3 regions of the Pseudoalteromonas sp. J2K-J031 genome follow, and region 3 is predicted to be linked to each of the others. Evidence: predicted binding sites of a transcription regulator. Region 3 holds the regulator's gene; each other region holds the start of a gene.
The links. Region 3 encodes sigma-54, which starts transcription at its own class of promoters, with help from an activator protein. Its sites were predicted from a motif close to GTTGGCACGNNNNTNGNNT; they were not measured.

Region 1 (10,792 bases), 750 kb from region 3:
CAAACACAATAGATAAAGACAGGGACATCCTCCAAACTGCCCCTTGTAACCAAGGGGCATGAGGAGATATTTGTGAAAAGAAGTAATTAACCGCCAAGCAGTGATAGCGCGCTTTGAGGCAATTGGTTTGCTTGCGCTAATATTGAGGTTCCTGCTTGTTGTAATATTTGGTTCTTTGTCATTTGCGCTGTTTCAAGAGCAAAGTCTGTATCACGAATACGACTTCTTGAAGCTGAGGCATTTTCAACCACGTTCTCAAGATTCGAAATCGTGCTTGATAATCGGTTTTGCACCGCACCCATGTTCGCCCGCTGACTATCGATATACGACAACGCACCATCAATGACATCTATCGCTTTTTGAGCGCCAAGCGCGGTACCAATGTTGATATCATCAACAGTTTCTTTACCAGAAATCGCTGACTCACCAATGGTATTACCGTGAAGCATACTGCCAGCACCTGTCGAGTCTTGCAGTTTAAAATCGTCACTGCCGGTAATGCGCACAGTGCCAACAAACGTTGAAGTCGATGCATTTGCATCCCCATTACCCACACCACCTGCGCCATTGGTTGCAGTACCAAAAATACGACCAGCAGCAATAGCAGTTGCGGTATCTGACGCATTACCATCAAAATCATAGCTTGCTGCTTGAATGGTCATACGAGAGCCTACGCCGTTGTAATCAACTTGCATATTCTCAAATACAATGTTGTCACCACGCTCACTAACAAGCTTAATACGGCCATCGCCGGTTAAACTGGCAGAAATACCCGTTTCACCTGAAGCTTCATTAAACGCATTGACTACGCCACTGAGTTCTTCGGTATTGCTAATCGTGAATTTAATACGTGCACCTTCTTTAGTTGCATCAGTATTTTCACCGCGAAGCTCTAAAGTGAAAGTCGCATCACCGGTTAATAAAGCGGTATCTTGCCCACCAGCAACGGAGCCAACACTGCCATAAAAATCAAGTGTTACCACCGTACGAGCATCGGCTTCTGCACCTGTTTTTGAAGTAATTTGGTCAATCGCACGCTCTGCGTCATAAGCTGAACCACCTAACCCCGTAATGGTTGCACTCGCACTGCCTAACGAGCCTTTTATACCAAGCGACACGGTTGTTGTTGTGGCGACGGTTGAAAGCTTGTTACGGTTTGCCGAATAGGTAGATTGTGCTGCACCTAAGCTGCCTGTGGTAATAAAATTACCCATACCAACTAATGCCGTACTAGAATTTGCGGCAATTAAGCCTGTCATGGCTGTAGCTGTAGCAACATTATTTTGCAAGCCTGACGCCGCATTTGCAGCAGTTTGATTTTTCAGCTCATAGGTTTCTGCACCCATGTCTTCACCGAAGAAAGAGCCTACGCTTACGCTGATTGTTTCAAACGATTTAGAACCCACTTGAAACTGTTCAGTACCAAATGAGCCGTCCATTAACTTACGACCACCAAAAGTAGTGGTTGAAGCAATACGGTCTAACTCACGTTGTAACTGTACAACCTCTTCTTGAAGGGACGCACGATCACCGTCCGAGTAGGTACCATTTGCCGCTTGGATGGCAAGATCTCGCATCCGTTGTAGAATATTGGTACTTTCTTGCAGCGCACCCTCAGCAACTTGTGCCATCGAAATGCCATCATTCGCGTTACGGGTCGCAACGTTAAGACCGTTAATTTGCGATGTCAACTTATTGGATATTTGCATACCAGCAGCGTCATCTTTGGCTGAGTTAATTCTCAAACCCGATGATAAGCGCTGCATCGAGGTAGTCAGACCCTCGGTAGACTTGTTTAGATTTCGCTGGCCGTTAATAGAGGCAACGTTTGTGTTTATATACATACCCATCTTAGTATCTCCTCAATGATGGAATTTGTTTTCATCTATACCAAAGCATTAACTGTGCCAACTAGATATAATCAAACAATGATAAATTTTGCACACGTGCAAAAGCTTGCTGTGCTGCTTGCAATCCCACCCGAGAGTTTTCAAGGTTTGTAACAGCTTCGTATACATCTATTTCTTCTAAATCTGCGAGTGTTATTTTTGTCGTTTCTTTAAACAACAACTGAGCATCACCTTCATTACTAATCGAATTCATCCGCGCACCAATTTGCGAACGCGTATTGTCGATGTTGGTTTGCGCATTAGTAACTTCTTCAAGCAAAGCACCTAAGACATCCGCACGACGGTTGTTTTCAGGGCGATCTAACCTAACTGTTTCAGGAAAGTTCGGCGCAGGAGCAGCAGGAACCGTGGTTTGATTGCCAGAGGCGCCAGCCACTGTGATTTCAATACCATTAAAGTTAAGCTGCGTGCCTGCAGGGTTATACGCTTGAGCAGGAACTGGGGTAGCCAATACAGTTGGCGGAGTGGTACTTCGGTCAACTTCGCGCACCTCAACTTGGCCTGCTGATGGAAAAACCACTTCAAAATCAGCAAATTTATGCTCATCAGGAAACTTAATATTTCCTCCGGCAATACTTACCGTTGAGGCGGCAAGTGGTTTTGCCGTGTAACCCGTACCAGTAATCGACATGGCATCAATGGCTTGCTGAAACATCCAAAGTACACTTGTTTCATCGGCTTTTGCATCCGGTTGCATATCAAATACATCACCCGCTTGTGGTGGATTATTGACATCCGTTTTTACCGAAATTCCTTGGAATTCAATTTTATCACCAGGACTATAACCATAAGGACCATTCACAACATTCGGGACTGGCATTGAAACATCTATCACTTGCCATGTATCGGCTTGTGGCGGTACTGCACCTGAAAATTGAATTTGAAAAGAGTTAGCCGGCGCAGTTGGCGCACGATATTCAGCAGCGTCCGTGACAAAGCCTAATGACACTTGTGCACCGCTTGCGGCTGGGCCTGCAGGTCGGTAATGACTAAATTTTGACGCAACATTGGATGCAAATGAACTACCAGGTTCGGTCACAGCAACATCAAAGCTCGGTGCAATTAACACTTGGCGCTGACCGCTGTCACCTTTGTAATCAAAATAGCCAAAAGAATCTTCTTGATAAGGCTTGGTTCGCGTTTGAAAACCCGAAAACATAAAGTCGCCGTTGGCATTTTTCTGATTCACAATACCTTCATACTCTTCGTAACGAGAGGCGATTTGTTCGCGATACGCAATAAGCCCATCATCATCAAGCGCACCATTAATTGCGCCACTTAAACTTTCTTGCAGACGTAATAAAATATTATTCATCGACGTTAACGATGTTTCTGATTCGCGGTTGTAGCGGTTTGCTGTTGATTGCGCATCAAGGTAACGACTTGATACATCAAGCTCTTTTTTCAGCTTAATGATGCTATTGGCCGCTACCGGATCATCAGAGGGGCGAATGACTTTTTTGCCTGATGACAGCTCTTCTTGCGCACGATCAAGACTAACTTGTCGAGACTGCAAACTTGCTAAAGAGCGTTGATAAAAATTCGCTGTACCTATTCTCATATCAGACTCCTATCGTACTGCTTGCATTAAACTGTCAAAGGTTTCATTGGCAATCGAGATAATGCGTGCCGCTGCGGAATACGCTTGTTGGTATCGGATCAAATTTGCCGCCTCTTCATCAAGGTTTACCCCTGAAATCGCCGCCATACGCTGCTCAGCACCTGCAAGCAATACGGCAAAAGAATCGGCATTTATTTTCCCACTTTGAGTTTTAACCCCAACAAACGTCACCAGTTCTGCATAAGATTCTGAGAAGGTATTCGTGCCGCCATCTAAGGTTTTTTTATTCTGATATTCGAGCATTTGTAATGCGTTGGAGTTATCACCTGGACCAAATCTTTTCTCATCAAAAGGCGCGGAGCCACCTTGATTGGTGATACTAAAGACTTCATTACCAGCAAGTTGACCTTTAATTTCTAAACGCATGCCTGGTAAATCAATAATTTGGTCGGCAGGGATATTAAAAGGTCCTCCGGCAGGCGCAGCTAGCGCAGTGCCAGCGGAATCTTGAATACTGTATTGCGTACCTGCGCCATTCACTACGACTTGAATTTTAGGGTCAAGTGGCGGTGGAAAATTGGCTTGATTTGGATAATTTGCATTGGTTGCATCAGTTAATTCATATAACGACACTTCAACATTATTTGGGTTGCTTGGGGCACTGACATCCAGCGCATTGCCCGCTGCAGCCACTAAATTTGGGTCTTCTAATGTCCGTTCAATATCCCGCGAGCCCGAGTAAGTTGCTCGAATTAAAAAACGATCCCCTACCGCAAGGTTGTTTTTGGCAATATTAATATTCAGCCCAGTACCTGGAATTTCTAACCGATCATTAGTGGGGGGCGACATGGCGGTAATATCGGCAGGCGAAAAAGTCACTAATACATTTTTATCCTGATCAGACACCACCAAGTTACCTGCCGGATCAACTTCCATCGAATATTCATCACCACTAAGTAGTGATGCGTTATTAATGTTGACCGAAAAATCACTTGAGATTGGGTTTTGCTTTGAATTCAAAGTACGCGTTAATGCAATCTGAGGGTCGTTAATATCTTTAAATAAGTTAGTCCCAATATCACCATTTAAATCTCGACCTAACGATTGCTGACGATTAAAAGCATCGGCATACGCGATGGCGATTTTTCCCATATCTCGAATAGCAGGCAAGAGCAACTCTTCGCGAATTTTAAATAACCCACCTAACGAGCCACCGTCGAGTTGATTTGTAACAATCGCTTTGTTGGGCGCCCCGGGAGTCGGTGCAATGCCTATTTCCAGCTTATTGGCATCAAATTCATTTCGTTCAACCGACAAAGGTACAGCAAACGTGCCTGCCACTAACGTTAAGCCTGTTCCTACGGTTAAGTTAATGGTGCCATCAGGTAAATCAATAATATTAACTTGCACTTTTTCACTGAGTTGACTGACAAGCAAATCACGCTTATCAAGCAAGTCATTGGCAGGAAAACCATTTTCAGCAACGGAGTTTGCAACGGCAATTTCACCATTTAACTGACCAATGCGCGATGTAATCTCATTAATAGCAGCAACGGTGGTTTTTATTTCTTGATTGATATTACCTAAATGTTGTTGCTCAACCTCACTAAACATGTTGTTAAAGCGTTTAGCTGTTGATTCGGCTGAGCTTAAAAATACGTTTCGTGCAGAGACAATAGTTGGATCTTCGGTTATCCCATTAATAGCATTGAATGACTCTTCAATGCTTTTAGTAATACCGGTATCAGTATTGGCTAAAAAGTTATCAAGGCGGCCTGCATTAATAGTTTGCGTATTGTTGTAGTTAAACTGGCTTTTGTTATAAATAACTTCGGTATACGAAAACTCATTAAAAGCGCGAGAAATGGAAGAAACTTGCGTACCATTACCAAGAAATACGCCACCAAAGGGAATACCCACGGTTGAAATCTGCTCAACGGTTTGACGGTTGTAACCTGTGGTATTCACATTGGCAATATTATGGCCTGTGGTATCGAGCCCTTTTTGTGCGGCCGCTAAGCCAGAAACACCCGTTCCAAGAATCCCAAAACTCATCTAAATTTACTCCGTAAACTTTGCAACTTCGTTACTTAACATCCGCTTCACCCCCTGCTGTAAACCATCACTATTTAAGATCCCGATGATTTTTTTCGCGTAATTTGGGTCTGTGGCGTAACCTGCTTCTTGTAACTTATGCAAAAAACGCTCCATGTTATTAGATTCTTTTAATGCATCTTGATAACGACTGCCTGATGATAAAAAATTCACAAAGTCATCAAAGCTTTCCTCAATGCTTTGATACGAGCGAAAAGCGGCATTTTTCTTCACGGCAATACCGTCTTCATACTCTAGCGTCACTTTTTTAACCGACTCGCCTTGCCAATTACTACCTGCTTTAATGTTAAAAAGGTTATTACTCGACTCACCATTTGGCGCATTGATAATGTGCTTACCCCAACCGGTTTCAAGCGCCGCTTGGGCAATCATGATCGCTGGGTTGATATTTAACTTTTCAGCAGCCGATTTTGCCTTGTGCCAGAGTGATTCAATAAACGACTCTTGAGACTCAAAATCTGGAGTTTTAGATGGACTGATGGCCTCGGCAGGAGTGTGCTCATCACGCTTTGCTTGAGCCCTTTGGGCCGCGATAAATTGCTGACTGACCCAAGTCGGTAACGCCGTGTTGACCGCTCGAGTGTTTGACAATGCCATATCTGTCGGTTGCGCTTCATTACCTAAAGTAGCGTCGGCGCGCAAGGTTGACGCAGGACGATAATTTTTATAATCAGGGCTAAGCTGCTCAACGATTAAGTCAGCAAGTCCTAATGAACCATTGGAAGAAAGCTCCATCGTCAGTTGCTGATCATGCATATCTTGATAAAACTTGGTCGATTCACTATTAAAAGGGCTATCGGATTCAAAGGCTTCATTCGCTTTACGCATACTTTTGAGCAGCATATTCATAAAAATTGATTCAAAATGCTGCGCAGCTTTTCGTAGCGCTTCCTTTTCATTTCCTTGACCACTTTTAGCATCATTTCTTAGGTCATTGAGGCTATTAAAGTCAAAGTAACTACTCGGTGAGCCGTGATTGATTTCATTCATAACAGTTTGTTGACACAAGAAAACATAACTAGATGAATGCAATTGAAATGCCAAGTTAAAATAAACTTTAATTATTGATTTAATTAAATAAATAAATAAATAAATAAATAAAAATTACATTACGAGCGCAGGAGTAAAGCTTGTCTTGTTTAAGGTTGTAAAATAAAAAAACGAGCTAGGTGCGCTCGCTTTTTTCGTTTTAAATCTACTTATTGCCGCTAAATGACGATCAACTGGCCACTTATTGCCCCAGCCTCTTTAAGTGCTTCTAAAATAGCCATTAAATCACCTGGAGCCGCTCCAACTTCATTAATAGCTCGTACTAAATCATCCAGACTCACGCCAGGATTGAAGACAAAGGCCCGCGAATCATCTCGTGATACATCAATAATGCTTTGATTGGTCACTGTGGTATTACCTGCAGCAAGTGCATTAGGCTGCGACACGTCTTGATTTTCTGCAATCGTAACCGTCAAGCCACCATGAGTAATGGCAGCCGCTTGCAGTTTGACATCTTTGCCAATCACTATGGTGCCGGTGCGTGAGTTAACCAAAATTTTGGCTGAGGTATCGGCGGGTTTAAACTCTAAATTCTCAAGGGTTGATAAATAGGCTACCCGTTGTGACACATCTCTGGGTGCAATCACACGCACTGACGCGGCATCTTGCGCGCTGGCAGAATTAGGCCCGACAAGATTATTAATTGTTTCGGCCAAGCGTTTTGCAGTGGTAAAGTCTGGGCGATGTAAATTAAAGGTAATAAAATCACCTTGCGAAAAAGGATTGGGTACCGCACGTTCAACGGTTGCCCCGTTGGGGATCCTACCTACAGTCGGCGTATTAACCAAAATTCGGCTACCATCAGCGCCTTCGGCACCTAAACCACTGACAATCAAACTACCTTGACTAATCGCATAAACATTACCATCAATCCCTTTTAAGAATGTTTGTAATAATGTTCCACCTCGTAGGCTACTGGCGCTTCCAATAGAAGAAACAGTGACGTCAATTGTTTGCCCAGGCTTGATAAAAGGCGGTAGTTTTGCATGCACAGCAACCGCGGCGACGTTTTTAATTTTTGGCTTCAGATTATCAGGTAATGCAATACCAAAGCCACTTAACATGGCTTTAAAGGTTTGTTCGGTAAAACGGCTTTGTTCACCTGTACCAGGCAAGCCGACTACCAAACCATAACCGACGAGCTGATTGTCTCGCACGCCTTCAACCATTGACACATCTTTGATCCGCTCAGCAACACTGCTGGTACTGATCAGAAATAAAACCAATGCGATTGAGAATAGAAAATGTTTCATTTAGTTTCCCCTTAAAAAGGAAATAACGCACTCATAAAAAAGCGCGATAACCAACCACTGCTTTGGGCATCTTGTAGATCCCCTTTACCAGAATACTGAATACGTGCATTAGCAATACGATTAGATTCAACTGTATTGTTGGATGAAACATCAGAACCCCGTACCACACCTTCTAAACGAATAAACTCTTCACCCGTATTTAAAGTCAGCCACTTTTCGCCACGGATCATTAAATTACCATTAGGTAACACCCGCATGACATTAACGGAAATATTACCGTTTAAGCTATTGGATTGATTAGACTTTGCATCCCCTTTGTAAGAGGAATCGGACTGCAGACCTAATTCGATACTTTCACCGCCAATATTGATGCTTTTACCACCTAGGCCCACTAACGGATTGAGGCCAATATCAGTCGCTTTGCCACTTTCGGTTTTGGCACTTTTAGATGCTTGAGTCGATTCATTGAGCATGACCGTAATAATATCACCCACACGTAATGCTTTTTTATCACTGTACAAATCATTGGAATTGTAGGCATCAAACAAAGAGCCGGTTTGGATTATAGACTCTGTTTCGACCTGCGCCGGAATAGGAGTGAAATAAGGATCATCGGCAACAACATTCCGGTTGCCATTTGAGACACAGCCTGCCGTTAGAAAAATAGCACACAGACTAATTAGAGTATTTTTCATGACCCTCTCCTACTGCTTAAAGTTGTTGATTAATAAAATTCAACATTTGATCAACCGATGAAATTACTTTTGAATTCATTTCATAAATACGTTGCGTCTCAATCAGATTTACTAATTCTTCAGTGGTATTTACATTCGATGTTTCAAGTGCACCTTGCACAATCACCCCAAGGCCATCAGCTCCAGGATTACCTTGAATGGGCGCACCACTCACTGCGGTTTCCGTAAATAAATTTTGCCCCATAGGTTCAAGACCCGATGGATTAATAAAGTCTGTAATGGTTAACTGACCAATCACCACATTATCGGCCTGACCTCGAACAGTCACCGAGACTTCACCATCTTGCGAAATAGTGAGCGACTGCGCATCATTTGGCACATTCATCTCAGGCTGCACCGGAAAACCCGCCCCCGATGTCACCACACGGCCATTACCATCTGTAGTAAACTGGCCAGCCCTTGAATACGCTAAGCTGCCATCAGGTAACAGTACCTCAAAAAAACCCTGACCTTGAATCATCCAATCCATTGAATTATCGGTGGTGATCATATTACCCTGAGAAAAGTTTTTCTGGGTAGCGACTACTTTAGTACCTGCACCGAGCATTAAACCAGAAGGCATTTCGGTATCTTGAGAGGAGCGACCTCCCGGTTGATTAATATTTTGAAAGAGCAAATCTTCAAAAACCGCACGACTCTTTTTGTAGCCGACAGTACTTGCATTTGCTAAGTTATTTGAAATAACTGAAATATCAGTTTGTTGGGCATCAAGCCCCGTTTTACTAATCCACAATGCCGGATGCATAATTTATTCTCCGTCAACTACTAAATAATTCGTAATAAAGAAGCCTGACTTTCGTCCATCTTCTCTGCTGTTTTCATCATTTTCACTTGTAATTCAAACTCGCGTTGATGCGCAATCATGCCCACCATTTCATCAACCGGATTAACATTTGACATCTCCAATGCACCGCTGATGACTTGTACTTCTAAATTAGCATCACAAGAATCACACTCTTCTTGAAAAGTGTCTTTATCTTTGGGCCGAAAAAGCCCATCGAGACCTTTTACCAGTGAATTTTGATTTTGTGGAACAATCACCTTAAGACGTTCAACATCCTCAAGAAAGTTGGCCGGAGCACCTTGTGGTCGCACTTGAATGGTGCCATCAATACTGATCTGAACTTTCTCAAGTGGAATAGGTAGAATAATGGGGCCGCCTTCACCAACAACCTGCTCACCTTTCGCAGTTAAAAGCTGCCCAGTATTAGTTACTTGCAGGTTGCCGCCGCGAGTATACGCTTCTTCACCATTTTGATCTTGAACAGTCAACCAACCGCCACCTGAAACAACCACGTCGAGATTTCGCCCTGTGGTCGACAACGCCCCCATAGACATTTTAGAGCCTGGGCTTTCTTGCATCGCGAAAACACGAGAGGGCAATCCATCACCAAAGGCTTGCATTGACCGTGCTTGTTCAAAATCAGACTTAAACCCAACAGTTTTTGCGTTAGCCAAATTATTGGCATTAATCGCGACGCCGAGTAAATTTTGTTTTGCGCCACTCATGGAGATATAAAGCAATTTATCCATTTCAATACGCCAAAAATTTGATACTTACTCTATTAAAGCAATATTAATGCCAAAAAAAATGGCCATCGAATGATGGCCATTTTTAATGATCGCGTTAAATTATCGGATCTGTAGAATGTTCTGTGATATCTGGTTATTCACTTCAAGAGCACGTGAGTTTGCTTGGAAATTACGCTGTGCTGCAATTAAATCAACCAACTCACCGGTTAAGTTAACGTTTGCTTGCTCAAGGGTACCTGAACGAATTGAACCAAACGTGCCTGAATCTGGTTCACCCGCTAACGCTTCGCCTGATTCACGACTTGGTGTCCAAGAAGTATTTCCGATTTGTGTTAAACCTTGCTCATTTGGAAAACGCGCCAACGCTACTTTACTGATTGCTTGCGCATCACCATTTGAGTATTTCGCTTCAATCAAACCATCACCACCAATCGAAATACCGGTTAAGCGCCCTACCGTTTGGCCATCTTGGCTAAGTGCGGTAATTTCAAATGCGGATGAGAACTGAGTTAAACTTGTCATGTTGATATTAAAGCGCTGATCAGGATCAGCACCATTGGTCACGACGCTGGCACCATCATAAGGGGCGGTAGGCGCAGGAATAATTGAAACATT
Region 2 (10,792 bases), 510 kb from region 3:
GAGTGGTGCAGGTTGCGCGGTTTCTGCATAAGGTGGGGCTGTACCATCAAAGACATAATCACTGCTGATAAAAAATAGCTCGACGTGATACTTATCACATAATTGCGCCAAGGCCTGCGGCAGGCTGACATTGAGTTGTTGGGTGAGGGTTGGATTTTCGAGGCAGACTTCAGGGCGACGCTCTGCCGCTGCGTGAATTAAATAATCTGGTTTTTGAGCGACCAATAATGCCTCAAGGGCGCTAAAGTCTGTGAGGTCTAGCGCGATTAGCGAGCCGCTTGCTCGTGAAAAGGCGGTGCCAATTACATCAAAGTCGGTAGAAAAAACATTAAAGAGTGCGCGCCCAAGCAAGCCACTTGCGCCAGTGATGATGATTTTTTTCATTGGTTTCTCAGTTGTTAAATTTGCAACAAATTGTTACATTCGCCGCACTGTTCGCATCGGTTTTCATAATAAAGTGTTATGTTAACTTTGATAAGTGTTTAGCCATAAGAAGTTGAGAGTAACAATGCAGCGAGTATTAATTGTTGAAGACAGTAAAGTTGTTCAACAGGTTTTAAGGCATTTAGCTGCCCAGTGGCTAGAAATTGAGGTTGATTTTGCATGGTCTTTGCGAGAGGCCGCAGGATTGATTAAACACCATACTTATGCATTGGCATTGGTCGACTTAACCTTACCTGATGCGCCTAATGGTGAAGTTGTTAAACTGATGATGAAATCGTCCATACCGACCGTGGTGCTGACCTCGGCTATCGATGAATACAAACGATTGCAAATGATAGAAATGGGCGTGATTGACTATGTACTTAAAGATAATCGTGATTCGTACATTTACGCGATTAAATTATTAGCCCAGCTATTGCGTAACCAAGGCAGCAAAGTACTGGTCGCAGATGATTCAAAAACTAGCCGAAACATGATGCGCCAAATGCTTGAGCAGTTGTTGTATCAGGTGGTCGAAGCGGCTGATGGCGAAGAGGCGCTCGCCATGCTGACCGAAGATCCCAGTATCAAGCTATTGCTGACAGATTTTGCAATGCCAAAAATGGATGGCTTTGAGCTTGCTAAAGCAATTCGACATCGTCGTGGTCGTGATGAATTGGCAATTATTGGTATTTCTGCGTCGGGGAGCCAAAGTTTATCTGCCAAATTTATTAAATATGGTGCGAATGACTTTTTGATTAAACCGTTTATGCCTGAAGAGTTTCATTGTCGGGTGATGCAGACTATGGAACAGCTCAATATGATTGGTAAAATTAAAGAGGCGGCTAATCGTGATTATTTAACTAATTTATATAATCGCCGTTACTTTTATCAGCAAGCACAATACCAACTAAAACATGAGCCTAATCAGCATACGCTGTTTTTAGCCATGATAGACATTGATTATTTTAAACAAATTAATGATACCTACGGTCATCAAGCGGGTGACGAAGTGCTAGTTAGTTTGTCTGGCCTGTTGCAACAACATTTTCCGCATTTTTTAAGTGCGCGTTTAGGAGGGGAGGAATTTGCCCTTTTATTTACTGCTGAAGATACCGCAGGAGCTAAAGATTTAATGGATGAATTTCGATTTTTTATTTCAAATCGATTGTTTAGTTTTGCCGAACAGCCCATAGCGGTTTCTATTAGTATTGGAGTGGCTGTGGTTAATGGCACAGCGCTTGAGCAGTGTATCCAGCAGGCAGATTTGGCGCTTTACGACGCAAAAGGGCAAGGGCGGAACCAAGTGGTGTTGTTTGAAGAGCAAGCGCAATGCATCAATGAGGTTTGATGCATTGCTGATTACTTAAATTTTAAAGTTGTGTAAATTCAAGTAATTGTTTTAATTTGGTTGCTTGGCGGCGGGAAATCTCAATGGTTTGGCCATTCGTTAATGTCGCAAGCAACCCATAACCGATTGATTGTTCCATGCTTGTAATCGCATCCAGGCGAACGATGTCAGAGCGGCTCGCTCTAAAATAGTTGGCTTCATCGAGTTTCTTTTCAATTTTGTTTAAAGAGCTGTGTAAATATGCTTTGCCGTGAGGGGTGTAAATAGCGGCATGATTACCAATTGATTCAAAACGGATGATTTCGTTGAGTTGAATAATGCGCATTTTCTCACCGTATTTCACCATAAGCTTATGATCATCAGGGAGCGAGGTTTTTATTTTTGCTTGCTCAACCCGTTTTTCTAACTTAGTGATACTTTCAGCGAGGCGTTCTGGATTAACCGGTTTAACTAAATAGTCCATTGCATTTAACGAAAAAGCATCGACTGCAAATTGGTCGTACGCAGTACAAAATATGATATTTACATCATCACCTAGGGTTTCTGCAAGCTCAAGGCCTGTCACTCCTGGCATATGAATATCTAAAAAAATGGCATCGGGTTTTTGTTCTGCAATTTTTTCTTTTGCTTCGTCGGCATTTTTTGCTTCGTCGATGATCTCAATTTGGCTGTGTTTGGCTAATAAACGTTTTAGCTCGTTACGGGCAAGACGTTCATCATCAACAATGATTACTTTAATGGTCATAATTAAGCGTTAACTCCATTTTATAGCTATTTTTAGTGAGTGTTTGGGTCAATGTTGGCGTTAAATTCGGTGCGATAAAAGTGAGTTCATGGCTAAAGTTTATTTCGCCAGCTTTTACCTGTGGTGTTTGAACAAGCTCTAAGGTAAACGTTATTTTTTTATCTTCTTGAATGCAATGAAGTGATAACCGATTGTGCGACACGCTATAAATATCTTTTTCATGGCAAATGCGCTCAACCAGAGGCAGTAAAAGAGACTGAACTAATACGTTGTGTTTACTGACATTCGATATGGTGATATTGCTCTCGAGGCGTTCTTCTAGGCGCAATGTTTCAAGGTTAAGGTAGTGTTGTACAAACGTAAGTTCTTCAAGGACATCGGTTTGATTTTTACCATCAGCTAATTTAAATCGTAATAGTTGTGCAAGCTCACTTAAAAGCTCGCTAGCTTTGTCTTGATCTTCAAAAATAGTGTAACGAATAGCGTTCATACTATTAAAAATGAAGTGTGGGTTTAACACTGAATCGGTATTGCTATCAAACATAAAGTCGCTTTTAAAATAATAAGAACGCGCTTCAATTTATGAGGCGTAACTGTAAATAAGTGTAAAAGTATTCAACTTATTTGCCTACTGTTAAATGACAGAAGGTAAATTATCAGGATGAATGGTCGCTTGTGTTTTTATCGGTACGGTTAAAATAAGCTTATGGCTTGTTTTATCTTTAATTGATACGAGTTGTGCGTCATGTTTGAAAATAAACACCAATCGCCGCTGAATATTCCGAAAGTATGCCATATCTAACTTGCGTTTTTTTACTGACGTATGCAGCAGGACAATTTGATATTGATGGTTTGTCACTTTACCTGTCAGTGATAATGCATGGCTAGGCTGAAGTGCGTTTTTCAATATGTGCGACACCATAAAAATTAACGTCATGGTCGGTAATTCAACAAGTTGGCTTTGCTGTTCAAAGTTGATATGGATTTCATTAGGGGCTTTGCCTTGCAATTTAAGTAAGCCTAGATAGTTATTTAAACTTGCAAGCTCTTGTTCAATTTTGCCGGTGTTATTGTTACTGGCTGTTAAATTATAGCGAAATAATTCAGAGGCTTGGGTTACAACATCGGCGGCCTGTTCTGCATCGACATCAATGGTTTTTTTAATGACATCCATTGTATTGTAAAGAAAGTCGGGGTTAATTTGATTGATAAGAATTTTAAGCTCTTGAGTTTCAATCACTTCTTTTAATTTTTGGTAGTTTCTGCCACTAACAATAATTACATATACTAAAACCCAGCTTACAGTATGGCCCCAGTAACTAAAAAAACTGAGTAATATTAAGGTTGGGTAGCTTGGTTGTTCTATATCTTTAAAAAGCGAGGCCAGTAATTGCTCTATGGTGTAAGGAGCAAAAATCAAAAATAACCACTCAAGCAGCATGTAGCAAATAGTTGCAGTGATGGTTATGGTAAATAGCCATAACAGCTGCATTTTTATGGTGCGTATTTTACCTTCTTTAGCTTTGTACATTCCTCGTACAAGGACATGAAATGTAATAAAGAAATTTATGCAGCTCACTAGTCCTTGCCCTACGATAAAGGGCTTGCTTGCTATTTCATTTAAAGTGACAAATGAGGAGTAAATGTAATAAATAAATAACAACACAAAAGAGAGGCCTAAATACTGCCAATAGCGTTTACCTGTTCGGGTGAGATAAGTCCAATCCATATTATGTGTTCTTTATTGGTAAGGTAATACGTGCAATAAAATGATCGTTGATGTGCTCGGTTGTGACGATGGCATCATCATTGTACATCAGCCCCATACGCTGTTTTAAGTTGGTTAATCCGGTTCCTGTTCCGCTGGGTTTATAAGAACCTTGATAAAGCGGATTAGAGACAACGAGCTGCCAATTTTTGTCAAATAAATAAGCATCAATTTTCAATAAACTAGCTTCAACTCGAGGGGCAATACCATGTTTAATGGCATTTTCTAGTAAGGTAAGCAAGCCCATGGTAGGAATGGGGAGTGATAAACATTCATCGGGAATATTAATTTCAATTAACAGCCGCTCTTCAAGTCGAGTCTGTTCAATATCAAGATAAAACTCACATACAGTTAGTTCATCTTTGAGAAAAATGGTGGGTTTTTGTTTTGAACTTAAATTATAACGAAACAGTTCAGTGAGTTTATCGACCAGCTCTTTTGCAATTTCTTTGTTTTCAAAAATCATGCCTCGAATACTGTTCATTGAGTTAAATAAAAAGTGAGGGTTTAACTGACTCATTAAAAGCGCCAACTGACCTTCTTGAACTTTTTGCTGAATTGCCAAACGATTGCGTAGCCCTGTGAAGGCGAGATAGGCTAATCCCCACATTAGATATAATAATGTCACTACAAGAGTTTTAATTAGCAGCTTAGTTGCTTCCCATGAGGGTTGGAAGAGATCGTGCTCGCGTAACACTAGCTTGTGCTCTGTACCTAAACGAAATGCGCTCGTCAAATAATCTATTTTAGGATTGAACAGCGCTTCAAAAGTGTGGCTTAGGGTTATGTCGAAAAGCATGGCAAGAATGGCTGAAATAAACAGGGTTTTTATAATCGTTTTTTTGAGTGCGTTTTCGGGCAATAAATATTTTTGTGGTGCACGGACAATGAAATGAGTGAGTAACACAAAAAGTAAGGAGTTAAAGGTTATTTGGCTCAAGACAACCCAGTCGGGATATACCGCTAAGGTATGCTCTAAACCCGATGCAAATTGCAAACTAAACAAGGCTACGGCAGTTAAACCTTGCAGAACCCAATAAGTCATTCCTTGATTATTCCTTTTTAAATTAGCCAGTTCCCTCCGAGTCTATGCTAGATGGAGGTGAAATCAAAGAGGCTATAGTGTGCTAAAAATATCAATAAATCAATCTGTAACTAAATTCGGAATTAAGACGCTGTTTATAAAAATACAATGACAGAGTATCAATGCACCACGATAGGCTACGTTGTTTGATTGTTGCACAAATATGGTGCGAACATGCTGCTAAATTGTTAATTGTTTTTTGTAAGTGAATGAAATAAATAACTTTTAAATATTGGCACAAAGGTTGGATTAACTTGTTATCAACAGATAAATAAAAACGATAACGAGGGCTCACTAGATGAAAATGATTAGTGCAATTATAAAGCCGTTTAAATTAGATGATGTGCGTGAAGCCTTGTCTGATTTGGGGGTAGAGGGGATGACGGTAGTTGATGTCAAAGGATTTGGTCGTCAACGAGGTCATACAGAGTTGTATCGCGGAGCTGAATATCAAGTCGATTTTATCCCAAAAGTGAAAATTGAAATTGCAACGCGCAGTGACAATTTAGATCGCATTGTTGAAGCAATCACAAGAGTGGCTTCAACAGGCAAAATAGGTGATGGAAAGATTTTTGTTTATGACTTAGAGCAAATCGTGCGGATCCGTACCGGCGAATTAGACGAAGAAGCCATTTAAGGGGTAGCAAATGGAAAACACGGTAATTGAATTAAAATTCGCGCTTGATACGTTTTATTTTTTAGTATCGGGCATATTAGTGATGTGGATGGCGGCTGGCTTTGCAATGCTTGAAGCTGGCTTGGTACGCTCTAAAAATACCACTGAAATTTTGACTAAAAATGTCGCTTTGTATGCGATAGCCTGCACCATGTTTTTATTGGTTGGTTACAACATTATGTATGTGAATAACCCTGAAGGTGGCGTTCTCCCATCTTTTGGCTCTTTAATGGGCACACAAGCAAGTGATGCAAACCATTCTCTAGAGTCGGATTTTTTCTTTCAAGTTGTATTTGTTGCCACTGCGATGTCGATTGTGTCGGGTGCGGTAGCTGAACGTATGAAATTATGGGCTTTCTTAGCGTTTTGTGTCGTGATGACGGGTTTTATTTATCCACTTGAAGGTTATTGGACTTGGGGTGGCGGCTTTTTATCGAAACTTGGTTTTGTTGACTTTGCAGGCTCAGGCATTGTTCATATGGCGGGCGCTTCAGCAGCTTTGGCAGGGGTATTATTATTAGGTGCTCGTAAAGGTAAATATGGTAAAAATGGTGAAATTTACCCAATACCAGGCTCGAATTTACCACTTGCAACACTAGGCACGTTTATTTTATGGATGGGATGGTTTGGTTTTAATGGTGGCTCACAGTTAATGCTCTCTGATGCCGAAAACTCAACCGCAATTGGTAAAATCATGGTTAATACCAACGCAGCAGCAGCAGCGGGTGCAATTGCAGCCTTGTTTGTGTGTAAAATTTTATGGGGTAAAGCAGATTTAACCATGGTGTTAAATGGTGCCCTTGCTGGTTTAGTTGTTATTACTGCAGATCCTGCATCTCCTTCACCAGTCTTGGCTTTATTACTGGGCGCGTTAGGTGGGTCGCTTGTGGTCTTTAGCATTGTATTTTTGGATAAAGTAAAAATTGATGATCCTGTAGGTGCGATTTCAGTCCATGGGGTGTGTGGTGTGCTTGGTTTAATGCTTGTGCCGCTGTCAAATGCTGATGCGACTGTTGTGAATCAATTAATTGGTACGGTGACAATTTTTGGTTTTGTTTTTATCGCATCATTAATTACGTGGTCAATTTTAAAAAGCGTGATGGGTATTCGTGTTTCAGAAGAGGAAGAGATCAACGGTATGGATCAGCATGATTGTGGTGTTGACGCGTATCCCGAGTTTGTAACAGTTCGCAGTAATATATAAATCAGTCATAAGTGTTATCAAAAGCCTATCTCAAGATAGGCTTTTTTTATGGTATTTTTATTATGGTTAGAATTAAATCTTAACTACGCTTAATAAAAATCTAAAGCGGATATCCGAGCAATGATCATTGATACATTAATAGTTGAAGACGATTTATATTTGTGTGATTTATTAAAGTTATCGATGGGAGAGCGATACCGAGTTGATGTTGCTCACAGTATCAGAGAAGCGTTTGAGAAAATCAGAACCAATTCTTATCAAGTTGTTTTACTAGATTATTACCTACCTGATGGTGATAGTCTTCAAGTGGCACAAAGCTTAGCGTTATTATCTACTCGGCCAATTGTATTATTCATTAGCGCCACGAATGAATTAGAAAATAAAATGGCTGCCTTTAATGCTGGCGCTATTGATTGGATAGATAAAACTAGTTTTGCCCCCGCTGTATTGAACTTTAAAATTGAGCAAGCACTTAAATTTCAAAGTAAATACCAGCAAATTTTTATCGCTGAGCAGCAAGCCAGTAAAGCAGTATATACCGCCATGTCTGATTCTTATGTATGGGGAACGACAGCTCGGGCCATTCAAGATTGTTTGATTACATCTTCTATTAATTCGTTTTTACGAAGTTTATTTGCTTTTATGGATGATCTGGATTTAATGGCGACCATTGCCATCAATGAAAACCAAAACTTAACGATGTGGGATAGCCCGGTAGATGTAGCAACGGGCCTTGAGCAAGATTTAATTACCCTTGCGATGCAAAAAGGTGATCGTGTGATCCAAGTAGGGAAACGTTATTTTTTTCAGACTCACAATATTTGTATGTTAATAAAAAATATACCCGATGAAGAGGTTAAAAAAGGCCAACTGCTTGATGTTTTAGCTGCTTATATTGAATGTGTGGAGCAAAAGCTGGTCTCTCTTAATAAAGAGGCCATAAAACAAATTTATTTTAGCAAGGTGGCTGAGGCGCTTGATGTGGTTAAAGCACGAATGCATCAATTTAATAAAGAAACTAATAATATTCAGACTAAGCAGTCTTGGCAGTTTTTTGAGGTATTTAGTCAATTACAATTAACCGATGAAGAAGAGCAAAGCTTGACAGCAGTGACGGACTCTACCTTAATGCAGTTTGAAGAAATGGCACTGGAACACTTTAAGATCGTCAACGAATTGGAGCACGTTATGCTTGAGTTTAAACGCCAGCTTGGATAGGGCACTATTTTTGATATTTTTTACGTAGTCAGAGCAGGCATCTTTTGGTGTTGTGATTGATAAAGGGATCGAACGATAGCATTTGAGCCTGTAAATCACTTTGTGTAACGGTTACTTCTACCAGCTTTATAACCTTGTTTAACAGTCTTATTTTACTTTTCACTTTACTCGCAATGAGTTTGAGTTTAGCGCTACAATATCGATCTATTTTTATCTTGAGTTGCAGCCTGTGTTACCCGTTGAATCTATCTACTGCGAATTAGTCACTCGTTTAAAAACGCAAAAAATTAACTTATTACAAGCGCCACCTGGTGCGGGTAAGTCAACGTGGTTACCGTTGCAGCTCATGCGCGATAATGTATTTGGTAAAATCGTGATGCTTGAGCCTCGTCGGCTCGCAGCACGAAATATTGCCAATTACTTAGCAAGTTGTCAGCAAGAGCCTTTGGGGCAAAGTATTGGTTTACGCATTCGTAATGAGCATGTTTGCTCTGCGGCCACTCGCCTAGAAATTGTGACCGAAGGAGTATTAACTCGCATGTTGCAGCAAGATCCCGAATTAACAGGGATTGATTGCCTGATTTTTGACGAGTTTCATGAGCGTTCATTAGCTGCTGACACAGCTTTAGCTTTTGCGTTAGAAAGCCAACTGGCGTTTCGTGATGATTTAAATATTTTGATCATGTCAGCCACCTTAGACAGCGAAAAAATGGCTGATACGTTAGGGTGTAACGTATTGAGCACTGATGGACGTACCTTCCCAATTAGTGAGCATTACTGGCCTGTTGCTGATGAAAGTCAGTGGTTAACGGCTTTGGTTGGTGCTGTTAAGCATGTGGCAGCGAATGAGGTGGGTAGCTGTTTAGTGTTTTTACCCGGCCAAAAAGAAATTAAATATCTACAGCGTGCTTTAACTGATTTAGATTCATCTATCGAAGTACATGCTTTATTTGGCGAGCAAAATAAGCAGCAGCAAGACATTGCTATTGCGCCCGCTATCGCACCAAAACGTAAAATAGTATTGACCACTAATGTGGCGCAAACTAGTTTGACCATCGAAGGGATCACTGTTGTTATCGATAGTGGCAGGCAGCGCTCAGCCAAATTTAATTTAAAAACTGGCGTTACTGAGCTTGTTACCACACAAATATCTCGTGCTGCTGCAATTCAGCGTGCTGGGCGAGCGGGACGACTGTCAGAGGGTAAAGTATTTCGACTAGGCACATCTGCGCAGTTTGAACGACGCGAAAGTCATGATCAACCCGAAATATTAAGCTGTGATATTAGCCCGTTATTGCTTGAAACTGCGATGTGGGGAGCAGAATTAGAAGATTTAATCTTGCTTAATAAACCTAGCGACGTACAAAGGCAGCAAGCGTGGCAATTATTACTGATGTTAGAGGCGGTTGACGAGCAGCATAAAATCACTGCAATGGGTAAAACAATGCTGGGTTTTGGTACTGATCTTCGTTTAGCCCATATGTTAATTAAAGCCCAGCAACTTGAAAATGAGTATGCTGGCATTTATGTGTTGGCTGTTTATTTGGTCGCCTTGTTTGAAAGTCGGGGTTATCAAGAAGTTGATTTAGCCCAAGCGTTGCATAATCGTAACAATTTAGCGCACCCTCAATTTAAGCAATCGTTACATGCTTGGTTAAGGCGTTTTAAGCTCAGTGCTCCACTTGAGTTAAACACAGAATATTTAGGTATCTTAGTGGCGCTTGCTTATCCCGATCGCATAGCTAAAAAACGTGGTAAAGGTTATTTGCTTGCCAATGGCGCTGGAGCCGATTTATGTGAAGATGCGTTTTATCAAGATGAATATATTGCCATTGCACAGTTAGGTGGGTCCAAAGGGGGTCGAATATTCAGCGCCGCCTCTGTAGCGATATCGCAATTACAAAGCGCATTACCGCATTTATTCAATAACTTAGATGTATGTGATTTTGATGATAAAAGTAATCGCTTTATTGCGGAGCAACGTTTGATGCTCGGTGCAATCTGTATTCATTCTAAAGCAATGGTGGGTGAAATTAATAAAGCCCAGCGCAGCCTAGCTTGGCAGCGATTAGTTACAGAGCGTGGACTCGTGATATTTAATGATTATGCGTCGTCTCTGCAATTACTTGTGCGCTTGAAGATCGCGGGCGAATTATTTACTGAGGTGTTTGCGCCTTTTTCTGAATCATGGTTAGTGAGCAATCAAGCAAGCTGGTTAGCGCCGTATCTTGATGAGATTAAAAGTTATGAACAGCTTAAAAAGCTAAGCTTAAATAACGCATTACTGTCGCTGCTTAATTGGCAGCAAGCCAATCAACTCAAT
Region 3 (10,792 bases):
TTCCAACTTTAATTGTCGGCCTAACAATTGTAGCAATGGGTTCATCAGCACCAGAAATGATGGTGTCGGCTTCTGCCGCATTAGCCGACAAAACCGATACCGCTGTTGGGAATGCGGTTGGTTCAAACATCACAAATATTTTACTCGTTTTAGGCTTAACAGCCTTACTTCGCCCGCTAACCGTTTCTTCAGGGATTTTAAAACGCGAAATGCCGGTGCTCATTTTAGTCTCTTTAGCGGCTTGGTATGTTTTATCTGATAACTACTTTTCAGCCACTGAAGGCTATGCACTAATGGTAGCATTTGCAATTTTTATCGGCGGTTTAATTTTTATTTCTATGCGCCAAAAAGATATCGATGACCCACTTGTCGCCGAAGCGTGTGATGACGTACCGCAAGGTGTCAGTAATATCAAAGCGATTGCTTGGTTAGTGGTAGGTATGATTATGTTACCAATAAGCTCACATTTTTTGGTCGGTTCAGCTGTTGATATTGCAAAGTTTTTTGGTTTGAGCGATTTAGTCATTGGCTTATCAATTATTGCTATTGGCACAAGTTTACCTGAATTAGCTGCGTGTATTGCTGGCGTGCTTAAAAAAGAAGATGACCTAGCACTGGGTAATATTATTGGTTCGAACATTTTTAATATTTTAGCGGTGCTGTCACTAGCAGGCATAATTAATCCTTCTGGCATTGACCCATCAGCTGCCAGTCGTGACTCTTTAATTATGCTGCTTGCAACTTTTGCTTTGGTTGCCATGAGCTTAAGTATTCGCGGTACACGTCGTATTAATCGTTTTGAAGGTGGTTTATTAGTTTTAAGCTTTTGTGCCTACCAATACGTTGTTTTTTCTCAAGTAGCTTAAGGCCTGATTTCCATGTCACAACCTGAATTTATCGCTAGCGCAACCCGAGTGCTTGCAATTGAAAAACAAGCAATTGAACAACTAAATCAATACATTGATATCCACTTCTCCCATGCTTGTGAACTTATGCTCAATTGCAAAGGTCGTATTATCGTCATTGGCATGGGTAAGTCAGGTCATATTGGCAATAAGATTGCTGCAACACTTGCAAGCACGGGCAGCCCAGCCTTTTTTGTGCACCCTGGTGAAGCTAGTCATGGTGATTTGGGCATGATCACTAAAGATGACGTGGTTTTACTTATCTCGAACTCAGGTGAAACGAGTGAGATACTTGGTATCGTTCCAGTGATCAAACGCTTAGGTGCAAAAACAATAGGCATGACTGGCAATACCCAGTCATCCCTTGCAACACACTCAGATGTTCATATTTGCATTAAAGTAGAACAAGAAGCCTGCCCTTTAGGGCTTGCTCCAACAGCGAGCACAACCGCAACCTTAGTTATGGGTGATGCATTAGCGGTTGCTTTGCTTGAGGCTAGAGGCTTTACGGCTGATGATTTTGCACTTTCTCATCCAGGTGGAAGTTTAGGGCGTCGATTATTGCTTACATTAAAAGATCTTATGCACACCGGTAATGCAATGCCAAAAGTCAATTCAGATGCCATTATTCGAGATGCACTGATCGAAATGTCAGCCAAAGGCTTGGGTATGACTGCTATTGTAGGCAAAGACGATACACTGCTGGGCCTATTTACTGATGGTGACTTGCGCCGAATTTTGGAGCAGAAGATAGATATCCACACCACTCCAATCCAAGCCGTTATGACAAAAAAGTGTACAACCGCATCCTGTGATATGCTTGCTGCTGAAGCACTCAATATCATGGAACACAAGCGCATTAATGGATTATTAATTGTTAACCAACATAATCAGGCAATCGGCGCACTTAACATGCAAGACTTATTGCGTGCTGGAGTTATTTAATGACCTTTGACCAACTTTATCAACCTATTAGCCAGCAAGTGTTCACTAAAGCAGCAGCAATTAAGTTATTGATTTGTGATATAGATGGCGTCTTTTCTGATGGATGTATTTATTTAGGCAATAACGGGGAAGAACTAAAAGCATTTAATACCAAAGATGGATTTGGCATTAAAGCATTAATTAATACTGGCGTTGACGTTGCTGTTATAACGGGTCGCCAATCCAATATTGTTGAGCAACGAATGAAAAGCTTAACTGTTACCCACATATATCAAGGCCAAGAAAATAAACTGATTGCCTATGATGCTTTAAAACAAGCATTAAACCTTACCGATGATCAAATAGCTTACATTGGAGATGATGGTCCAGACCTTCCAGTAATGGAAAAGGTTGGTTTTGCTGTTGCAGTTAATGACGCACACCCAGTGATTAAACACATATCTCATTATACAACCATGATGCGCGGTGGATATGGCGCCGTTAGAGAATTGACCGATTTACTCATGTTATGCCAAGGTCACTCATTAACCACTCAAGGTACGAGTGCATGAATTTAACGCGCCTTAGCTTAAGTGTTATATTTCTAGCAATAATGAGCTGGCTTTGGTATCCCCATCTAAGCGAACCTCAGCAAGACATAACGCTGAAAAAATCTGATGTCGCAGAACCAGACTATATTGCAACTGAGCTAAAGCAAACCGTATTTGATAGTGATGGCCAAATCAGTCACAAAGTTTCTGCAACAAGAATGGAGCGCTACCAAGAACTTGGTTTCACCCATTTTTTAGCACCTGTTTTTACGCTTTATTCAAAGCATGGTGTGTGGGAAGTAAGCGCAGCCGAAGCCACATTATACGAAAGTAAAAAGCTCATTTTAGAAGTAAATGTCGTGGCGGTTAATCTAGATAAAACTGCAATGTTACAAAAGATTAAAGCTAATTATATTGAAGTAGATATTCCCAATTCCACCATGCTTTCAGAACAACCAGTAGAAATTTCAGGGCCATCCATCCTTATTAAAGGCAAAGGGCTTATTGCGAACTTTGAGTCAGAAATAATTGAACTCATTAACCATACACAGACTATTTATTATGACCAATAAAATCATACTCACCCTGACACTTTTAGCTGCAAGCTTATTTACTCATGCAGCAAAGCTAGACTCTAAAGTTATTATTGATGCTGATAACCAAAAAGCTGATATTAAACGCAATGTGATTATTTTTGAACAAAATGTCGAAATCACACACGACAAGCGCTCAATAAAAGCAGATTTCCTAGAAGCTTATCGCAGAGCTGAACTTGGTGAAAACAAACAACTTCTTATCGCCAAAGGTGCCCCTGCTAAATACTCTGAAACCTTAGTAAATGGTTCTGTTATCACAGCAAGCGCAAATGAAATTAGCTACGATGTTGCCAGTTCAATACTAACAATGTCAGGTAACGCATCCATTACACAAAGTGGCCAAAAAATAAGTGCTGAAAACATCATTTATGATATAAACCAGCAACTTATTAGCGCAGAAAAATCAGAAAACTCAAGCCAACGAGTGCGCACCATTTTAACGTCTCCTGAAAAGGATAAAAAATGACAACATTAACCGCCACCCAGCTAGCCAAAAGTTATAATGGCCGCCAAGTTGTTAAAAATGTTGGCATTGAAGTAAAAGCCGGTAGTATTGTTGGTTTACTTGGCCCTAATGGGGCGGGGAAAACGACCACCTTCTATATGATCGTCGGCTTAGTACCTAGTGATAAAGGGCTTATCACTATTGATGATCAAGATATCACTTTATTACCTATGCATAGCCGTGCACGTTTGGGAATTGGTTATTTACCGCAAGAGTCATCAATATTTAGAAAGCTCACCGTTTATCAGAATTTGATGGCTATTTTAGAAACTCGAAAAGGCTTAAAGCATACGCAACGAGAAGAGATCCTCGATAGCCTCTTAGAAGAGTTTAATATTTGCCATATCAGAGACAGTCAAGGTATGGCACTCTCAGGTGGCGAGCGCCGCCGGGTTGAAATTGCACGCGCACTTGCAGCAGATCCAAAATTTATTCTACTTGATGAGCCTTTTGCTGGCGTTGATCCCATATCAGTGATAGATATAAAGAAAATTATTCGCCATCTCAAAAAACGTGGTATTGGTGTTTTAATTACAGATCATAATGTTCGAGAAACACTCGATGTATGTGAAAAAGCATACATAGTTTCTCATGGCGAATTAATCGCTACTGGCACACCCAAAGAAGTACTCGAGAATCAAAAAGTACGTGATGTTTACCTAGGTGAACAATTCAAGCTATAGTTAGTTTACTTCGTAACTTAAGTGCCATCTATTTTAATAACTAAAAGGATTGTTAGGCGTCAATGAGGCAATCATTACAACTTCGTCTTGGGCAACAACTTACAATGACCCCACAATTGCAGCAAGCTATTCGCTTACTGCAATTGAGCACTTTAGATCTTCAACAAGAAATTCAAGAAGCACTTGATAGCAACCCATTACTGGAACTTGAAGAAACCGAATATAACAACGAAACAGAAAATAACGAAAACCAAGAGTTTCAAAACGAGAATTATGATTCGGACTTTGAACCGACAGCAGATGCTGAAATTGAAAGTTCCGATGCGTTAAACAAAGACTCGCTAACTGATGAACTACCTATGGATGTCGGTTGGGATGAATATATTAGTGCCGGCCCATCAACATCTTCATCTGGTTCAGCTCCTGACAACGACACCATTTATCAAGGTAGTACCAGCGAAACCTTACACGACTATTTAATGTGGCAATTGCGTTTAACTCGCTTTAGCCCAACCGATGAAGCCATTGCGATTGCAATTGTAGAAGCTATTAATGACGATGGTTATCTCACACTTTCAACTGAAGATATTTGCGAAAGTATTGGTGAAGGGAGTGATGGATTAGCCGTTGAGTTAGATGAGGTTGAAGCAGTATTAAAACGTATTCAAGTATTTGATCCTATTGGCATAGCTGCAAGAAACTTTCCCGAGTGTTTGCTTATTCAACTTAACCAATTTGCGAAAGACACTCCGTGGCTTGCACAAACTAAAGAAATTGTTCAACAACACATTGAACTTTTAGCCGCTCGTGATTATCGAACTCTTATGAAGAAAACCAAGCTCAAGGAAGAAGAGCTTAAAGAAATCATGACGCTCATTCATACGCTTAACCCAAAACCAGCAGACAGCATAAATACTGAACAACCTGAATATGTGATTCCTGATGTGTCGGTAAAAAAAATTAAAGGTCGTTGGGTAGTTGAACTAAACTCAGATAGCATGCCAAAGATCAGAGTGAACGATCAATATGCGGCAATGAGTCGCTCAGTGAAATCGAGCGAAGATAGTCAGTTTATCCGTTCTCATTTACAAGAAGCAAAATGGTTTATCAAAAGCCTTGAAAGTCGTAACGATACCTTGCTCAAAGTGGCTAATTGTATCGTGCTACAGCAACAAGCGTTCTTTGAATATGGTGATGAAGCCATGAAACCAATGGTGTTAAATGATGTTGCTGAAATGGTAGAAATGCACGAATCAACAATTTCTCGTGTCACAACTCAAAAGTTTATGCATACCCCTCGCGGTATTTATGAGCTTAAGTTCTTTTTCTCAAGCCATGTCAGCACTGAAAATGGTGGTGAATGCTCATCAACGGCAATTCGAGCACTCATTAAAAAGCTAATAGCTGCAGAAAACCAAACTAAACCTTTGAGTGATAGTAAAATTGCAGATATATTGGCAGAACAAGGAATTAACGTGGCTAGACGAACTATCGCAAAGTATCGCGAATCGCTATCCATCCCCCCGTCCAATCAGAGAAAAAGTTTAATCTGAGGCGTTTAATAGAAGGAAAATGCTTATGCAACTTAATTTAACTGGTCGTCACGTAGAAATTACAGAACCTTTAAGAGACTATGTCACTAACAAGTTCGCTAAGCTCGAAAGGCACTTTGATCACATCAATAACGTGCATGTTATTTTAGATATTGAAAAACTAGTTCAAAAAGCAGAAGCAACATTACATGTAACAGGTGGCGAGCTATTTGCTACTTCAGAACATGCTGACATGTACGCTGCCATTGATGCACTAATTGATAAATTAGATCGTCAGGTTATTAAACATAAAGAGAAAAATTCACGTCATTAATCATGAAATTAAATTCTTTTATTTCTAAGGACTGCATCAAAGCTGCAGTCCTTTTTCATAGCAAAAAACGTATTCTTGAACACATTAGTGAGCTTGCGCATCAAAAGCTGCCTGAGCTATCTGAACAAGAAATTTTAACCGCATTACTTAACCGTGAAAAACTAGGCAGCACAGGAATTGGCCGAGGCATTGCCATCCCACATGGTCGCCTAACCGGTATCACTGAAAGCTTGGCTATTTTACTCGTCAATCAAGAAGCGATTGATTTTGATGCCATTGATAACAAACCCGTTGATATTTTTGTTGCACTGCTCGTACCTGATGCAGAATCACATAACCATCTAAAGACGCTTGCTGCAATAGCTGATAAACTTAACGACAAACAGTTTTGTAAGCAATTACGGACCGCGCAATCTGACGAGGAACTGTTTTTAATCATCGACGCAGCATAATCAAGTAGGGGAATACAGTGCAACTTATCATTATTAGTGGCCGTTCAGGATCGGGGAAATCAGTTGCACTTCGCGTCTTAGAAGACTTAGGTTATTACGCCGTTGATAACATTCCGGTTAATTTACTTCCTTCATTAGTACGCAGTGTATCTGACAACTACGATAAAATTGCAGTGAGTATTGACGTTCGAAACCTACCAAAAATTCAACAAGAATTTAATGAAATTTTAGAGTATCTTCCTGAGTTTGCTAAACCAACATTATTTTATTTAGACAGTGACGACAATACGTTAATTCGCCGCTTTTCAGAAACAAGACGATTACACCCCCTTTCTATGAATGCACAACCACTTGATGCTGCAATTAGAGAAGAAAAACAATTACTTGATGTACTTGTATCAAGAGCTGATATTATTATCGATACCAGTGATTTAAGCGTTCATCAATTAGCTGAAGCCATTAGAGCGCGAGTGCTAGGTAAAAAAGATAATCAACTGATCATCACATTTGAATCATTTGGCTTTAAACATGGCATCCCAAAAAATGCAGATTATGTTTTTGATGCTAGATTTTTACCCAACCCACATTGGGAGCCAATGCTCAAACCCCTCACTGGCCTTGATCAGCCAGTAAAAGACTTTTTAGCTAGCCACAGTATAGTGCACAAATTCACTTGGCAAATTCAAACATTTTTACAAACTTGGCTGCCACATTTAGAGCGTAATAATCGAAATTACCTAACCATTGCGATAGGCTGTACTGGCGGGCAACATCGTTCGGTATATTTAGCTCAAACTCTGGCAGATAATTTCAGCCGAAGTCACAAAAATGTGAAAGTTCACCATCGCGAACAAGAGAAATAGGATGCGCTGTCAAAACACTTTTTTAATTCAAAATAAATTAGGCCTTCATGCTCGTGCTGCGACAGTGTTAGCACAACTTGCCACAAGTTTTGATGCAACCATCACGCTAGAGCAAGATCAAAAATCAGCAGAAGCAGACAGTGTACTTGGCTTATTATTATTAGAAAGTAGCCAAGGCAAAGAAGTAAAAGTCACGTGCGAAGGTCCTGATGCTGAAAAAGCATTGATTGCGATTGGCAATCTAATAGCTGATAAATTTAACGAACAAGACTAACTGACTAAACAAGCGAGTTACGCTATACTAACCGAGCTAAAATCAAAGACTTGCCGACAATTAAAAAATAAACAATAAGTAAGTAATAATTCAACCCCACTCATCAACTAGAAAGAGCCGCCATGCCTGAAGCGATAGAATTAGACAACACTCAACTTCGATTGCACGAAATTACTCGCGCACTAAATAGCGGGATGTTTGTTCATGTTCGTCGCATGCTAGCACATATGGCTCCGTGTGATATTGCATTATTACTCGAATCATCTCCTCATAAAGGTCGCTCGGTCCTTTGGCAACTGGTTGACTCTGACTTACAAGGTGAAGTACTCGAAGAACTCTCCGAAGATGTTCGAAATGGTATCATTGCACGGATGGATCCTGCTCTCATTGCAGCTGCAACTGAAGACATGGATGATGATGACTTAGCTGAAATGCTCAGAAGCCTTCCCGAAACAATTTACCAAGAAGTTATTGGTTCGATGGCAAGCCAAGATCGTGAACGTGCCACACTAGCACTTTCATATCCCGAAGGGTCTGCTGGCGCGTTGATGAATACAGATACCGTAACCATTCGCCCAGATGTTACTTTGGATGTGGTTTTACGTTATCTTCGCTTAAAAGGCGATTTACCTGAGGGTACTGATGAACTCTACGTTGTTGATAAAAAAAATAGCTTTTTAGGTGCCGTATCTTTAGCCACGCTTTTAACACGCAACCCTGATTTATCTGTACGTGAAGTTATGGATGAACATTGCGAATCGATTCCTGTTACTATGGATGAATCTGAAGTCGCTCAATTGTTTGAGCGTCGTAACTGGATTTCAGCTCCCGTAGTGGATGAATCTCAACATGTACTAGGTCGGATCACCATCGATGATATCGTTGATGTTATTCGTGAAGATGCCGAACACAGCATGATGAGCATGGCAGGTCTTGATGACGAAGAAGATACCTTTGCCCCAGTTGTTAAAAGTACTAAGCGTCGCTCGGTTTGGCTTGGGGTTAATTTAATTACAGCCCTAATGGCAGCATTTGTGGCAAGCTTCTTTGAGTCCACGTTAGATATTTTACCAGTACTTGCAGTATTAAATGGCATTGTGCCCTCTATGGGCGGTGTTGCGGGCAGCCAAACCCTTACCCTTGTTATTCGAGGCATGGCCGTTGGCCACATAAATCAGGCTAACCAACGATTTTTACTCAGTAAAGAACTGGCGATCGGCGCTTTAAATGGCGCACTTTGGGCACTTTTAATTGCCGGTGTAGTCGCACTTTGGAAGTGGGATTTTATCCTTGGCTGTGTCATTGCATTCGCCATGTTCATGAACTTATTGGCTGCGGGTATTGCTGGCGCCAGTATTCCTTTATTCTTAAAACGCATGAATATTGACCCTGCATTAGCAGGCGGCGTTATTTTAACAACTGTAACTGATATCGTCGGTATTTTTGCATTCTTAGGCACTGCAACATGGTTTTTACTCCCGTAAAAACACACTAAATATCACAAAAAAGCACGCTTCACTTTGCGTGCTTTTTTATTAACTGAACAACGCATACTATTTTTCAACAATAGGGAAAGCTTTAATCTTTAGATCCTACTTAACCTGAGCTTTGGTTAAGAGATTTACTAACGCATTGATATTGAATTGGCAAATATTTTTTCAAGTCTGTAGCCGGAAACTTTTAAGGATAACAAGGCGAATTTACGCGTCAATAGCTGGCCTATTGTAAGTAAATTCAACGCCGTTAGCGTTGAAAGTAGCCGCTGAAGATAAATTTATTATCCAGAGCTCAAGTTACTTATCACTCATTAAATATTTGCCTGTTATAAATATAAACGCAGACAGCCATTAGACGTTTTAGTACTTACTAATAGACTGCAATACTCACAAATGAGTTTATCTCTGGTTAGAAATGGCAAATTAGATATCTACCTTTAATCCAATAACGTTGGTAAATATCTAATTCAGAGCTGAGGTAACAATACTATTTCTATTTGATAATTTTTAATTACTTTTAAAATTAAAAGGTTAGATAAGGCTCCATCTCCCAATACTCCCAACTTTCTAGTTGCTGAGCTTGAGCTAATGCCAGTGCCTTTTGATGGTGCTGCGTTGCCAGTTCTTTCTCACCTAATTGCTGATAGCTCAGTGCAAGTTGGTAATGCCATTTGGCTATATTTCCCGCTTCTTTTTCAATGCTTAACAATAATGCTTTTGCAGGTTCTGCCAACCTTTTTTTGTTATACCCAAGCGCAAAGTTGATCAGCACTTCATGGTAGGAATCTGCAAAATTTACCTGAATCCAACTTAATGCTGCAGGTATGTGTTCACTTTGCTTTGACGCAAAAAAATACTTACTTAATGTATAACTTTGCAGCCAACCAAAATTAAACCCTGCCCATTGCGATTTTTTCGCTTCAAATTGTGCCAAAACGGCAAGGTAATTTTTTTGCTTCATCATTTGGTCAATATCAATAAAGTAGTCGGGTGCTAAAAAAACCAAACCATCGTACAAAGCTGGCAATGCTGTACTGTAATGCGTTTCTTTTAGATACTCTTTAAATTGCCATTTGAACTTCGCAGGCGGCGCTTCTTTTAATAACTCCACCAATGGGCGTACACCCATTCCAGTTTCATTAGCAAGAGAAATAAACAAAGGTCTTCCCTGCCAATTTATACCTTTAGCATTTGCTTCAAATCGCTTTTTGTAACCATACTCGTCATACCAAAGGCTTGGGCTAAACGCTAAGAATGCATTAAATGGGCTTGTTGCATCAAGCAAACTTTGCATCACAGTTAAACCTCCCAGTGAATACCCGGCTAATGCTCGCTGCGAAGTAGTACGATAATTTTGTTCAATAAGCGGAATAAGCTCTTGCTGCAAATATTGCGAAAAAATCGCAGCCCCGCCAAACGCTTCGCCTTCTAATTCACTGGGCCAGGTATTGCTTTTAAGGTAATCTCGATGACCTTGCGTGGCAATTCCAACCACTATCATTGGTGGAATTTTTCCCATACGAGCAAGGTTATGAACGGTTGCTGCGACGTGTTGAAACTGAAAGTCTGCATCAATAATGTACAAACTTGGGTAATGGCGTGCATTTGCATGATATTGCTCTGGCAATGCAATCATGTAGCGACGCTCTTGAGCAAATACTTTTGATACATGGCTGT

Region 1: the regulator sigma-54 is predicted to act here: its motif matches at 6,613-6,631, upstream of flgJ (flagellar assembly peptidoglycan hydrolase FlgJ).
Region 2: the regulator sigma-54 is predicted to act here: its motif matches at 5,603-5,621, upstream of AC3KZC_RS13240 (P-II family nitrogen regulator).

Annotation. Positions count from the first base shown of each region.
Region 1 covers NZ_CM200279.1:2,682,435-2,693,226, forward strand. Annotated here, with positions in the region: gene AC3KZC_RS12090 (flagellin) at 87-1,850, opposite strand; gene flgL (flagellar hook-associated protein FlgL) at 1,912-3,471, opposite strand; gene flgK (flagellar hook-associated protein FlgK) at 3,481-5,526, opposite strand; gene flgJ (flagellar assembly peptidoglycan hydrolase FlgJ) at 5,533-6,576, opposite strand; gene AC3KZC_RS12110 (flagellar basal body P-ring protein FlgI) at 6,795-7,889, opposite strand; gene flgH (flagellar basal body L-ring protein FlgH) at 7,901-8,584, opposite strand; gene flgG (flagellar basal-body rod protein FlgG) at 8,601-9,389, opposite strand; gene AC3KZC_RS12125 (flagellar basal-body rod protein FlgF) at 9,410-10,177, opposite strand; gene flgE (flagellar hook protein FlgE) at 10,277-10,792, opposite strand, start outside.
Region 2 covers NZ_CM200279.1:2,920,666-2,931,457, reverse strand. Annotated here, with positions in the region: gene AC3KZC_RS13270 (dTDP-4-dehydrorhamnose reductase family protein) at 1-384, opposite strand, end outside; gene AC3KZC_RS13265 (diguanylate cyclase domain-containing protein) at 509-1,774, shown strand; gene AC3KZC_RS13260 (LytR/AlgR family response regulator transcription factor) at 1,797-2,519, opposite strand; gene AC3KZC_RS13255 (histidine kinase) at 2,509-3,063, opposite strand; gene AC3KZC_RS13250 (histidine kinase) at 3,154-4,248, opposite strand; gene AC3KZC_RS13245 (sensor histidine kinase) at 4,250-5,332, opposite strand; gene AC3KZC_RS13240 (P-II family nitrogen regulator) at 5,670-6,008, shown strand; gene amtB (ammonium transporter AmtB) at 6,019-7,251, shown strand; gene AC3KZC_RS13230 (response regulator transcription factor) at 7,372-8,469, shown strand; gene hrpB (ATP-dependent helicase HrpB) at 8,699-10,792, shown strand, end outside.
Region 3 covers NZ_CM200279.1:3,434,950-3,445,741, forward strand. Annotated here, with positions in the region: gene AC3KZC_RS15705 (calcium/sodium antiporter) at 1-866, shown strand, start outside; gene AC3KZC_RS15710 (KpsF/GutQ family sugar-phosphate isomerase) at 879-1,850, shown strand; gene kdsC (3-deoxy-manno-octulosonate-8-phosphatase KdsC) at 1,850-2,401, shown strand; gene lptC (LPS export ABC transporter periplasmic protein LptC) at 2,398-2,952, shown strand; gene lptA (lipopolysaccharide transport periplasmic protein LptA) at 2,942-3,442, shown strand; gene lptB (LPS export ABC transporter ATP-binding protein) at 3,439-4,164, shown strand; gene AC3KZC_RS15735 (RNA polymerase factor sigma-54) at 4,227-5,717, shown strand; gene hpf (ribosome hibernation promoting factor) at 5,743-6,030, shown strand; gene ptsN (PTS IIA-like nitrogen regulatory protein PtsN) at 6,033-6,482, shown strand; gene rapZ (RNase adapter RapZ) at 6,500-7,345, shown strand; gene AC3KZC_RS15755 (HPr family phosphocarrier protein) at 7,347-7,619, shown strand; gene mgtE (magnesium transporter) at 7,742-9,103, shown strand; gene AC3KZC_RS15765 (alpha/beta hydrolase) at 9,639-10,792, opposite strand, start outside.